Regions from separate parts of the Metapseudomonas resinovorans NBRC 106553 genome, predicted to be linked through region 1. Evidence: predicted binding sites of a transcription regulator. Region 1 holds the regulator's gene; each other region holds the start of a gene.
What was found. The regulator FliA, encoded in region 1, starts transcription of late flagellar genes. The targets are predictions, from matches to a motif close to CTAAAGTTTNNNNNNNNNNNGCCGNTAA.
Positions count from the first base shown of each region.

Region 2: the regulator FliA is predicted to act here: its motif matches at 2,187-2,214, upstream of PCA10_RS06915 (methyl-accepting chemotaxis protein).
Region 3: the regulator FliA is predicted to act here: its motif matches at 2,310-2,337, upstream of PCA10_RS06035 (methyl-accepting chemotaxis protein).

Region 1 is NC_021499.1:4,355,332-4,359,731, reverse strand. It holds gene flhF (flagellar biosynthesis protein FlhF) at 1-433, shown strand, start outside; gene fleN (flagellar synthesis regulator FleN) at 510-1,343, shown strand; gene fliA (RNA polymerase sigma factor FliA) at 1,340-2,086, shown strand; gene PCA10_RS19775 (chemotaxis response regulator CheY) at 2,169-2,543, shown strand; gene PCA10_RS19770 (protein phosphatase CheZ) at 2,563-3,351, shown strand; gene PCA10_RS19765 (chemotaxis protein CheA) at 3,363-4,400, shown strand, end outside.
Region 2 is NC_021499.1:1,490,238-1,494,637, forward strand. It holds gene PCA10_RS06905 (chemotaxis protein CheA) at 1-205, opposite strand, end outside; gene PCA10_RS06910 (response regulator) at 227-592, opposite strand; gene PCA10_RS06915 (methyl-accepting chemotaxis protein) at 846-1,994, opposite strand; gene PCA10_RS31225 (PSPA7_2676 family Cys-rich small protein) at 2,262-2,414, opposite strand; gene PCA10_RS06920 (putative bifunctional diguanylate cyclase/phosphodiesterase) at 2,802-4,400, shown strand, end outside.
Region 3 is NC_021499.1:1,301,357-1,305,756, forward strand. It holds gene PCA10_RS30710 (hypothetical protein) at 7-180, shown strand; gene PCA10_RS06035 (methyl-accepting chemotaxis protein) at 351-2,228, opposite strand; gene PCA10_RS06040 (helicase HerA-like domain-containing protein) at 2,354-3,853, shown strand; gene PCA10_RS06045 (inorganic phosphate transporter) at 4,097-4,400, opposite strand, start outside.

The DNA of each region.
Region 1 (4,400 bases):
GCGCAAGCGCGTGGTGCTGATCGATACCGCCGGTCTGCCGGTCAACGATCCGGCCCTCACCCTGCAGCTGGAAGCGCTGGCAAGCCGGTCGATAAACGCGAAGAATTACCTGGTCATGGCCGCTACCAGCCAGAGCCAGGTGCTCAAGGCCGCCTATCACAGCTACAAACGCTGCGGCCTGGTGGGTTGCGTCATTACCAAGGCGGACGAAGCGGCCAGTCTGGGCGAGGTTTTGGGGCTGGCTATCGGCCAGCATCTCCCGGTAGCCTATCTCGCCGATGGACCGCGAATCCCGGATGATCTGCAGGTTCCGCGCAGCCACCAGCTGGTGAGCCGTGCGGTGAGCCTCCAGGCACCGGAGGATCCAAGTGAAGAAGCCATGGCTGACCTGTTCGCCGGGCTCTACCAGAATCCGGCGCGGCGCGCCGGTTGAAGAATCGTTAGCCGCCCCCGAGGGGGCGGTGCTGGACAGCCAAGTGGCCCAGTCGACCTAAGGCAAGGTATTTGAAATGGGTAGTATGCATCCCGTACAGGTGATCGCGGTGACCGGCGGCAAGGGTGGCGTCGGCAAGACCAACGTGTCGGTGAACCTTTCGCTGGCACTGGCCGAGCTGGGTCGTCGCGTCATGTTGTTGGACGCCGACCTGGGACTCGCCAACGTCGACGTCCTGCTCGGCCTCACCGCCAAGCGCACCCTGGCCGATGTGATCAATGGCGAATGCGACCTGCGCGACGTGCTGTTGCAGGGGCCGGGTGGCATTCGCATCGTCCCGGCCGCCTCCGGCACGCAGAGCATGGTGCAGCTCTCGCCCATGCAGCACGCCGGCCTGATCCAGGCCTTCAGCGACATCAGCGACAATCTCGACGTGCTGGTGATCGACACCGCCGCCGGTATCGGCGATTCGGTGGTCAGCTTCGTCCGCGCCGCCCAGGAAGTCATCGTGGTGGTCTGCGACGAGCCGACCTCGATCACCGACGCCTACGCGCTGATCAAGCTGCTCAACCGCGACTACGGCATGAATCGCTTCCGCGTGCTGGCCAACATGGCCCACAGCCCGCAGGAAGGACGCAACCTGTTCGCCAAGCTGACCAAGGTCACCGACCGCTTCCTCGACGTCGCCCTGCAGTATGTCGGCGCGGTGCCCTACGACGAATCGGTGCGCAAGGCCGTGCAGAAGCAACGCGCGGTCTATGAAGCCTTCCCGCGCTCGAAGTGCTCGCTGGCGTTCAAGGCGATCGCACAGAAGGTCGACAGCTGGCCGCTGCCGGCCAATCCGCGTGGTCACCTGGAGTTCTTCGTCGAGCGGCTGGTCAGACAGCCCTCCGCGGAACACCCTGTATGACACCCGCCACGGGGCTGCGTATGTACGGCAAGGCACAGGCAAGGGATTCGCAACATCAACTGATCGAGCGCTACGCGCCCCTGGTCAAGCGCATCGCCTATCACCTGCTCGCGCGCCTGCCGGCCAGCGTGCAGGTGGAAGACCTGATGCAGTCCGGGATGATCGGCCTGCTCGAAGCCTCGAAGAAATACGACGGCAGCAAGGGCGCGAGTTTCGAAACCTACGCCGGTATCCGCATTCGCGGGGCCATGCTCGACGAGGTCCGCAAGGGCGACTGGGCACCCCGTTCGGTGCACCGCAACACCCGCATGGTGAGCGACGCGATCCGGGTAATTGAAGCCAGAACGGGACGCGACGCTAAAGATCAGGAAGTTGCTGCCGAACTTGGATTGAGTCTCGAAGACTACTACGGCATCCTGAGCGACACCTTGGGCAGCCGCCTGTTCAGCTTCGACGACCTGTTGCAGGACGGCGAGCAGGGCGGCGTGCACGAGGACGCCGGTGTCACTCCTTTCTCACCTTCCCAAGATCTGGAAGAAGAACGCTTCCAGGCCGCGCTGGCGGATGCCATCGCGAACCTGCCGGAGCGTGAGCGCCTGGTGCTGGCGCTGTACTACGACGAAGAATTGAACCTGAAGGAAATCGGTGAAGTGCTGGGGGTCAGCGAATCGCGAGTCAGCCAGTTGCATAGCCAGTGCGCGGCCCGTCTGCGCGCGCGGCTCTGTGAATGGCGCGCGCGCTGAACGCACACCGCTTCCAGATTTGAACGGCGCTCCCGGCAAGAGGGGCGTTTGAGACTGTACGGAGGTCGACTTGGACAAGAACATGAAAATCCTCATCGTGGATGATTTCTCGACGATGAGACGCATCATCAAGAACCTCTTGCGCGATTTGGGATTCACCAATACCGCTGAAGCCGACGATGGCACCACGGCCCTGCCGATGCTGCACAGCGGCAACTTCGACTTCCTCGTGACCGACTGGAACATGCCCGGCATGACCGGCATCGACCTGCTGCGCGCCGTGCGTGCCGACGAGCGCCTGAAGCACCTGCCGGTGCTGATGGTGACCGCCGAAGCCAAGCGCGACCAGATCATCGAAGCGGCCCAGGCCGGCGTGAACGGCTATGTGGTCAAGCCCTTTACCGCCCAGGTCCTGAAAGAAAAAATCGAGAAGATCTTCGAGCGGGTCAACGGCTGATGTCAGCCGCGAGGGCACCATGGACCAGAACGAACACCTGCTGGGAGACTTCGAGTCGACCCTGAAAGTCCGTGCGCGGGAACTGGTGGATAGCCTTGAGAAAGGCAATTTCACCGATGCCGTGCAACTCATCCACGAACTCAACCAAGTCCGCGACCGTGGCCTGTACCAGGAAGTAGGCAGGCTCACCCGTGAGCTGCACAACGCCATCGTCAACTTCCAGATCGACCCGCACCTGCCCCACGCCCAGGAGATGTCGCAGATCGCCGACGCGACCGACCGGCTGTCCTACGTGGTGCAGATGACCGAGAAGGCCGCCAACCGCACCATGGACCTGGTGGAGGAAAGCGCGCCGCTGCTCAACGGCCTGAGCGACGAAGCCCAGCAATTGGGCGAGGAGTGGGGGCGCTTCATGCGCCGGGAAATCGGCGCGGATGGTTTCCGTGACCTGGCCCGTCGCGTCGAGCAATTCCTCTCCCGCAGCCAGCGCGACACCGATGCGCTGTCGGGCAAGCTCAACGACATCCTGCTCGCCCAGGATTACCAGGACCTCACCGGCCAGGTGATCAAGCGCGTGACCCAACTGGTCACCGAAGTGGAAAGCAACCTGGTGAAACTGGTGCTCATGGCCAGCCAGGTGGACCGTTACGCGGGCATCGAGCACGACCACGCGGCGCTGCGCGCCGAGCTGGAACAACAAAAAAGTCCTTCCAGGGGTGAAGGTCCGCAGATCCATGCCGATATACGGGAAGACGTGGTGTCCGGACAGGACGACGTCGACGATCTGCTATCCAGCCTTGGTTTCTAGGGAGCGCTCATATGAGCTTCGACGCCGATGAAGAAATCCTCCAGGACTTCCTGGTAGAGGCCGGCGAGATTTTGGAGCAATTGTCCGAGCAGCTGGTCGAGCTGGAAAGCCGCCCGGACGATATGGACCTGCTCAACGCGATCTTCCGTGGTTTCCATACCGTCAAGGGCGGCGCTGGTTTCCTCCAGCTCAACGCCCTGGTCGAGTGCTGCCACATCGCTGAAAACGTCTTCGACATCCTGCGCAAGGGCGAACGCCGCGTGGATGCCGAGCTGATGGACGTGGTGCTGCAGGCGCTGGACACGGTCAACGAGATGTTCCGCGAAGTGCGCGAACGCAGCGAACCGACTCCCGCTACCCCGGAGCTGCTGGCCGCCCTGGCGCGCCTGGCCGAACCGGGTGGCGCCGAGCCGGCCCCCGCGGCGCCCGCACCGGTAGTCGAAGCACCCGCGCCGGTGGCGGCCTCGGCCGATATCACCGACAGCGAGTTCGAACAGTTGCTCGATGCCCTGGCCGACAACGCCAGCGCTGAAGCAGAAGCGCCGGCGACCGCCGACGACGAAATCACCGACGATGAATTCGAAGCGCTGCTGGACCAGCTGCACGGCAAGGGCAAGTCCGTTGCCGCCGTGGAGCCGGAGGCCGCGATAGCCGTCCATGCTCCGGCCGTGGCCCTGGCCACCGCTGGCGGCGGCGACGAGATCTCCGACGACGAGTTCGAGGACCTGCTCGACCAGCTGCACGGCAAGGGCAAGTTCAACGGCGCCGCCGAGCCTGTCGCCAGTGCCCCGGTCGCTGCCCCGGCACCCGTTGCCGACAGCGGCGAAAACATCACCGACGACGAATTCGAAGCGCTGCTCGACCAGTTGCATGGCAAGGGCAAGTTCTCGGCTCCGGCTGAAGAACCCGCCGCCCAGCCGGTGCCTGCCGCCGCGCCCGCCGTCAGCCGTGCGGTCGCCCCGGCAGCGGTCGCCAAGCCCGCCGCCAAGGCCGAGCCCGCGCCGCGCCAGGCAGCGCCCGCCGCCAGCAATGGTGCCGCCGGCCCGGCC
Region 2 (4,400 bases), 2.9 Mb from region 1:
GCTCGTGGGTCACGGCGGTCAGGTCGTCGAAGCCGAACATGCCCGCCGAGCCCTTGATGGAATGGGCGGCGCGGAAGATGCCGTTGAGCTCTTCCGGGTCGGGCTGCTGGAGGTCGAGGCCGAGCAGCAGGAGTTCGAGGCTGGCCAGGTGTTCTTCGGTTTCCTCGAAAAATACCTGGAGGAACTGGTTCATCCCGTCGTTCATGGGAAGCGCCTTGTGCCGGAGTCAGGGGAGGACCTTGCGGGTGACTTCCAGCAGTTTTGGCGGATCGAAGGGCTTGACCAGCCAGCCCGTGGCGCCGGCGGACTTGCCTTGCTGCTTCATGGCATCGCTGGACTCGGTGGTCAGCATCAGGATGGGGGTGGCGCGGTAGCCGGGCAGCCCACGCAGGCTGCGGATCAGGCTGAGGCCATCCATGTTGGGCATGTTCTGGTCGGTGAAGACCAGGTTGTAGGCCTTGCTCTGGGCCTTGCCCAGGCCGTCCCGGCCATCCACCGCCTCGTCCACCAGGTAGCCGGCGGCCTTGAGGGTGAAGCTCAGCATCTGCCGGATGGAGGCCGAGTCGTCGACAATCAGGATCTGCTTGCTCATCAGTGCCGCTCTCCTTGCCGCTTTCTTATGGGTGAAGCCTGTGTAGGTTGGTTGCTGGCCTGCAAAGCTCGACATGGGAGCAGTCGGTTGCTCTGGTGGGCTTCGCTTTGCTCAGCCCAACCTACGGTGTTCCTCTGGCGCTGGATGGCTACTGGCCATGACTCTTTTTACAGGGGCGCGCAGCGGCGCGTCCAGATCCCGGCGCCACCCATTCGTCGCGCGGATGGATGGTGCCTGAGGGTTATCTATCGGTTCAGAAAAGCTCCACCTCGCCGGCCTTGACGCTGCTCTGGCTCACCGGGTTGGCGATGGGTTTGCGCAGTTCGGCGGTTTCCTGCTCCAGCCGTTCGGCCCAGTGCTCCGGCGCCGCCGCGCGCAGGCCGGCCAGGCCCGCGGCAAAGCCGCCGAGCTTGGCCAAGTGCTTGCGCATCTGCCCCAGCAACTGGCTGCCCAGATCCTGGAACTGCAGGGCGGTGATGGCCTGGTCGACCCCCGCGCCCACTTCGAGGGAGAGGCGGTCCATTTCCTGGATCACCTTCAGGGTGTGGCGGTTCATGCCGTCCAGGTCCTCCAGCATGTGGTGGAGCTGCTGGCGGGACTCCAGGGCGAAGCCCATGTCCTTGTCGGCGAGCTGGGAGATGGCCGATTCGGCGTCCTGGATCTCGCGGTAGACCTCGTTGACGTGCTCGCGGATCTGCTCGGAGAAACCGGTGGAGCGGGTGGAAAGGGCGCGCACCTCGTCGGCCACCACGGCGAAGCCCCGGCCGCTTTCGCCGGCGCGGGCCGCCTCGATCGCGGCGTTCAGCGCCAGCAGGTTGGTCTGCTTGGCGATGGCGTCCATATCGTGGGTGGATTTCAGGATATCGGCGATCTTGTGCGTGACCCGATCCATGCGGGTGACCAGCTCCTGGGAGGTCTGGCTGGTTTCCAGGGTGGCCTCGACGAACAGCCCCAGGGTGCTGCGGGTGGTGGCGATGAACTCCTGGAAGTTCATGCCCTCGTCGCCGCCCTGCTGGTTGCCATAGCGCTCGATCAGGGAATGGGAGTGGCCGCGCTGCTGGTCGATGCGTGCGGCCAGGCCATGGAAGCTCGCGCCGAGGCGGCCGATGGCATCCTGCAGCAGGCCGTCGATCTGCCCGGCGTGGGCCTGCAGGGTACCGAGCTGTTCATCCAGGGCATCGCGCGCCCGTTGCCAGTCGGGCTCCGCCAGCGCCGGCTGGGCATTGGCCGGCAGCGCCTGGGGCCGGCCGTCGCGTTGCAGCCAGAGCAACAACAGGCTGGCCAGCCAGCCGCCGCCAAGGGCCAGCCACAGGGGCAGGTGGACGGCGACCATGCCGGCGCAGGCCAGCCAGATCAGGGAGTGAAGGGCCAGGCCCTTGAAGGCGGACGACTGATGGGACATGAAGCACTCCCTTGCGAGGTTCGAATGCCGGAAGACGGCGCTTACCAGGTCTTGTACGAAAAGTCGTCGAGCGAAGGTCAGGCAAGGCGAAATCGGCCGAAGAAGCGCAGTTTACGTGTTGTAAATGAGCATTCTGAGGTCGATTTCAACGCAGCATCACCGAGCGCAGGCACTTTTCGTACAGACACTAGGTCATCGGCAATGCACGTTAAAGCTAGAGGGTCGTACGCTAGAGTCAAATGGCCAGCTGTCGGTTACTTGTGCCTTTTATCCCGTCGTTTCGGCCTCCTCCTCCGAGAGACTGAGGTAGCGATGGGCCCCGCAGCGCAGGCAGCGTTGACAGAACATGGGCGCGCCGCCCACCTCGGTACGAAAACCCTCGGTCCATTGGCAACCGAGCAGAAAGCAACGAATACGCATGGCTCCTCCCCCGGGGACTTTCCCCTGGTTCGATCCGGCAGTGAATGGATGGAACTGCACTCGCCTTGTTCTTGTTGGAGGCATGGGTCGGCGCCGAGCATCCGCCTGGCGCTCTAGAACGATCAACCTAAAGGGGCGAATGGTGCTGCCGTTGGTCGGGGAGGGCATTCCGGTGGGCGGATGGCGGCTGGGCGCTCACCTGCCCAACACGGGCGCCGGGCGGCCGCGCGGGGTTTTCGGCCGCCTTTTGGTCCGGCCTGGGCGGGGAATCTGCTGGCCATTCAATGGCTATGCTTGGTGGGCGGCCCAATGCAGTGCGACCGGGCGGCGGGTTTGGCGTGGGGCTTCCATCAGTCCAGGCGACAGGGGCAGGCTGGAGATCGGTAAATGGATTTTTTCAGAAGCGAAAGCGCCGCGCAGCGAGCCATCGCCAGCCCCAGGCCGCGGACGGCCAGATGGCACCGCATGTATTACTTCCTCGCCGGCTTCGACGTGCTGGTGGTGGTGCTGAGCGTGCTGCTCAACCACCTGATCGTCGACACCTATCACCGTTCGATCAAGGCCAACCAGTCCTGGGTCCTGCAGTTGTCCAGCTTTTCGACCCTGGGCAGCCTGGCCTCGGACGTCAACGCGCCGGGCAACAACGTCTTCGATACCCATGACGTCGAGGCCGAGCACCGCAACATGAGCGAGGCCCTGCGCGCCTTCAATGAGCACCTGGCCACCGCCAGGGCGCAATTGCAGGGGCGCATCGACAACCAGGCCGAACACAGCGCCGATATCCGCGCCTTCACCCTGCGGCTGAAGGACGAGGTGGATGCCGTGGACGCCGCCATGGTGGAGATGGTCAACGAGGCGCTGCTGATCTTTTCCTACTTCCGGCAGGGGCAGTCGGACAACGCCGGCAAGCGCATGGCGACCATGGACCGCAAGTACTCCGAACTGCTGGCCTCCCTGGCCACCGTGCGTGAACGGGTGGGGCTGATCCAGAGCAAGCTGCTGGAGGAAGAACTCGAGTCGGTGGAAGTCCTGCGCCGGGTCGAGTACGCCATCATGCTGTTCGTGCTGATGATGGTCAGCGCCGCCCTGGTCTATGGCGGCAAGATCCGCCGCGAGATGGAGGCCCACTCCGCCGAGCGGGAGGGCTACCTGGCCGTGCTGCGCGAGAGCGAGCGGCAGTTCCGCCAGCAGGCGTCCTTGCTGGACAAGGCCCAGGACGCCATCGTCGTCCATGGGATGGACCAGCGCATCCTCTACTGGAACAAGAGCGCGGAGCGCCTCTTCGGCCTGCCGAGGGAGGACGCCTTGGGCCAGTCGGCGCAGGGGATCATCTACCCGAGCCATCGCGCCTTCGACGATACCGTCGACAGCCTGATCGCCGTGGGGGACTGGGCGGGCGAGGTCACCCTCAAGCGGCGCGACGGCAGCACCATCACCCTGGAGAGCCACCGCACCCTGGTGCGCGACGACGAAGGCCTGCCGCAATCGGTGCTGTCGATCAACACCGACATCACCCACCGCAAGTCGGCGGAGCAGGAGGTCATGCGCCTGGCCTTCTACGACCAGCTGACTGGCCTGGCCAACCGCCGCCTGATGCTCGACCGCCTGCAGCACCTGCTGGCCCTGGGCGCGCGCAGCCTGCACACCAGCGCGGTGATCCTCATCGACCTGGACAACTTCAAGGCGCTCAACGACACCCTGGGCCATGACCGGGGCGACATGCTGCTGCAACAGGTGGCCCAGCGGCTCAGCCATTGCATCCGCGAGAGCGACACCGTGGCGCGGCTGGGCGGCGACGAGTTCGTGGTGCTGCTGGAGAACCTGAACGACAGCCCGCCGGACGCGGCGATCCAGGTCAAGGCCATCGGCGAGAAGATCCTCCAGGCGCTGAACATTTCCTACCAGCTGGACGGTTACGAACACCACAGCACCCCCAGCCTCGGCATCGCCTTGTTCCAGGGCCAGCTGAACAGTGTCGACGACATC
Region 3 (4,400 bases), 3.1 Mb from region 1:
TACCCCATGTCCGACCCACGCGACCGCGCCACTTCCCGTCCGCCGCCCACCCTGGGCGAAGGCTGCGTCAGGCGCTATGACCCGGATGAGTTGAGCGAGGACGACGGTACCGAGTTTCCCGGCGCCGAGGAGTTGTGGCGCAAGGTGCAGGAAGAAGAAGAAAAGAAAAAGGCGCCCTAGGGCGCCTTTGTCATTCCGGTGTATCCGTCGGTCCAGATCGCGAATGAGTTCGCCCCCACAGAACCTACGTCCCCCGTAGGTTGGGCCAAGCGCAGCGCGGCCCAACGATGGGGGATGTTGGGCTTCGCGTAGCTCAGCCACAACCTACAGCCTTCGGGGGGGCCGCATCGTCAGATCCGGAAGCTGCCCACCAGTTGCTGCAGGCGTGCGGCCTGCTGGTCGAGGTCGGCGCAGGCGCGCAGGGTCGCCTGGAGGTTTTCCACGCCTTCCTGGTTGAGGGTGTTGATCTCGGTGATGTCCATGTTCAGCGAGTCGACCACGGCGGTCTGCTCCTCGGTGGCGGTGGCCACCGACTGGTTCATGCCGTCGATCTCGCCAATGCGGTTGGTCACGCTGCCCAGGCGCTCGCCGGCCTGGTTGGCGATTTCCACGCTCTGTTCGCTGTAGCGCTGGCTCTCGGTCATGGTGCTGACCGCCTCGCGGGCGCCCACCTGCAGTTCCTCGATCATCTGCTGGATTTCCTGGGCCGACTCCTGGGTGCGGTGGGCCAGGTTGCGCACCTCATCCGCCACCACGGCAAAACCACGGCCGGCTTCCCCGGCGCGCGCCGCTTCGATGGCGGCGTTGAGCGCCAGCAGGTTGGTCTGCTCGGAGATGCCTTTGATCACTTCGAGGATCTGGCCGATGTTCACCGTCTTGCTGTTCAGGGTCTCGATGTTGCCGCAGGAGGCACGGATCTTCCCGGACAGCTCGTTCATCGCCGAGATGGTGCGCTCCACCACCTGGCGGCCGTCTTCGGCCAGGGTGCGCGCGGAGGAGGCCTGGTGCGAGGCGTCGGCGGCGTTGCGGGCGATCTCCTGGGCGGCGGCGCCCAGCTCGTTGATCGCCGCGGCGACGCTGTTGGTGCGGTTGGCCTGCTCGTCGGAGTTGCTCATGGACGAGTTGGAGGCGTTGAGCACCAGCTTGGCCACCTGGTTGACCTGGGAGGTGGCCGAGGACACCTCGCGGATCGAGCCGTGGATACGCTCGACGAAGCGGTTGAAGGCGCCGGCCAGTTCGCCGAACTCGTCCTGGGCGTGGATCACCAGGCGGCGGGTCAGGTCGCCCTCACCCAGGGCGATGTCCTGCATGGCGCGGCCCATGATGTGCAGCGGCTGCATCAGTACGCGGATCAGCATGCCCAGCAGCAGGATGATGATGACCACGGCGATGACGGTGGCGATGATGGCCGAGGTGCGGAACTCGCTGAGCATGGAGTAGGCCTTCTGCTTGTCCACGGACAGGCCGATGTACCAGTTCACCGAGGGCAGGCCCTTGACCGGGGCGAAGGTGAGGATGCGGGGGGTGCCGTCCAGCTCGGCTTCGCTGAAGCCGGTGCCGATGCGCGGGGTGTTCTGCGGATAGATGTCCCGCAGGTTCTTCATCACCATGTCCTTGTTCGGGTGCACCAGGACCTTGCCGTCGGCGCTGACCAGGAAGGCATAGCCCATGCCGTCGAAGTCCAGGGCGTTGATGATCTGCACCAGGGTCTGCAGGCTCAGGTCTCCGCCGGCTACGCCGAGGGCCTGCACCGGCGTGGCGATGGTCATGATCAGCTGGCCGGTCGCCGCGTCCACGTAGGGTTCGGTGAGGGTCGTGCCGCCTGCGCTCTTGGCGCCCTGGTACCAGGGGCGGGTGCGCGGGTCGTAGCCGTCGGGCATGGCACTGTTCGGGCGCATGGTGAACTGCCCGTCCTGGGTGCCGAAGTAGGTGAAGGCGAAAGTGGATGCCAGCGCCCGCTGTTGCAGCAGCGCCGGTACGGCGTCGGACGAGGGGTTGCTGGCCAGGGATTCGGCCACGCTTTCCACCAGCAGAATCCGGCCCGAAAGCCAGTTCTGGATATTGCTGGCGGTGACTTCGCCCATTTCCTGCAGATAGTTTTCCAGGTCGTCGCGGATCGCATTCCTTTGCAAGTAATCGTTGTACAGGGTGAACAGCGAAAAGGCTGCTATTACCACCAGCGAGGCGGCGAGCAGAATCTTGTGGCTGAACCGCAGGTTTTTGATCATGTTTGCTTGCGTCCGGTTAGGTCAGGCACCAGTCTTTATGGCACGCAGGTGCTTAAAAACTGAGTAGAAACGTCGGTTTATTTATCGGCTGGGCCTACAAAAAGCTTTAATCCGAGGAAGGCAAAATGCCCGAACAACTTTCCCTGATTCTTGGTGCCGATCCAGAGGGCAATGCCGTTTCCCAGGCCATGAAGCTGGCCAACCGCCATGGCCTGATCGCCGGCGCCACCGGCACCGGCAAGACGGTGACTTTGCAGCGCCTGGCCGAGGTGTTCAGCGATGCAGGTGTGGCGGTCTTCGCTGCCGATATCAAGGGCGATCTCTGTGGCCTGGGCGCCATCGGCAACCCCCAGGGCAAGGTGGCCGAACGCATCGCCTCGATGCCCTGGCTGGGGCATCGGCCGCAGGCGTATCCGGTGACCCTCTGGGACGTGGCCGGGCAGTCCGGCCATCCGCTGCGCACGACCCTCAGCGAAATGGGCCCCCTGTTGCTGGGCAATCTCCTGGAACTGACCGACAGCCAGCAGGCCGCGCTCTACGCCGCCTTCCAGGTGGCCGACCGCGAAGGCCTGCTGTTGCTCGATCTGAAGGACCTCAAGGCACTGCTCAACCACTTGAAGGACCACCCCGAATTGCTGGGGGAGGATCGCGCCTTGTTCGCCGGTGCTTCCGCCCAGGCACTGCTACGTCGCCTGGCGACCCTGGAGCAGCAGGGCGCCGAAGCGCTGTTCGGCGAACCGGCCCTGCAACTGGAAGACATACTCCAGCCCGATCGCGACGGTCGCGGACGCATCCATCTGCTGGACGCCAGCCGCCTGGTCCACGAAGCGCCCAAGGTTTACGCCACCTTCCTGCTCTGGTTGCTGGCCGAGTTGTTCGAGCAGTTGCCCGAGCGCGGCGATGCCGACAAACCGGTGCTGGCGCTGTTCTTCGACGAGGCCCACCTGCTGTTCAGCGGCACCCCGAAAGCCCTGCAGGAACGCCTGGAGCAGGTGGTGCGGCTGATCCGCTCCAAGGGCGTCGGTGTCTACTTCGTCACCCAGTCCCCCAGCGACCTGCCGGACGACGTTCTGGCCCAGCTGGGCCTGCGCATCCAGCACGGCCTGCGCGCGTTCACCGCCAAGGAGCAGAAATCCCTGCGCGCGGTGGCTGACGGATTCCGTCCGAACCCGGCGATCGACACCCTGGCGGTGCTCACCGAGCTGGGCATTGGCGAAGCCCTGGTGGGCACCCTGGAAGAGAAGGGCACCCCGGCCATGGTCCAGCGCGTGGCGATCGCGCCGCCGCAGTCGCGTATCGGTCCGCTGACCGAGGCCGAGCGTACGGCCCTGGTGCGTGGTTCGCCCCAGGCCGGGCACTACGACAAGGCCATCGACCGCGAGTCCGCCTATGAAATGCTCACGGCCCGCAAGGCCGAGGCCCCCGCCGAAGCGGACGCTCCCGCCAAGGCCGGCGGCAAGGCGCCGGCCGAACAGCCCGGTGTGGGCGATCTGGCCGGCGAGCTGCTGGGCTCCTTCGCCAGCCAGGCGATGAAGACGGCGGTGCGCCAGGCCGCCAACCAGCTGGGTCGCCAGTTGGTGCGCGGGCTGATGGGCTCCTTGCTGGGAGGCAGCAAGCGGCGTTGAGGGCCTTGCCTGGTCGGGATCGGGCAATGGAGGTGATGGCCGGCAACGTAGGATGGGTTGAGCTTGCGATACCCATGCTGTTGGTTGGAGCCGATGGGTATCGCTACGCTCAACCACATCCTACGAGCTCGTCCCCAACGTTGGGCCGCGCTGCGCTTGGCCCAACCTACGGGTCTTCAAGCCGCTTTCCTGAAGCACGAAAAAGGGCGCCCGAAGGCGCCCTTTTTTCCATCCTCGTCCGGATCAGACGATGAAGGTGATGGCCAGCCAGAAGAGGGCGGCCGACAACAGGATGGTGATGGGCAGGGTGAGGACCCAGGCCATCAGGATGTTGCGCACGGTGCCGCCCTGCAGGCCGCTCTTGTTGGCGACCATGGTGCCGGCGACGCCGGAGGACAGGACGTGGGTCGTGGAGACCGGCAGGCTGTAGATGTTGGCCATGCCGATGGCGCAGGCGGCGGTGATCTGCGCACTCATGCCCTGGGCATAGGTCATGCCGTGCTTGCCGATCTTCTCGCCGACGGTGCGCACCACGCGCTTCCAGCCC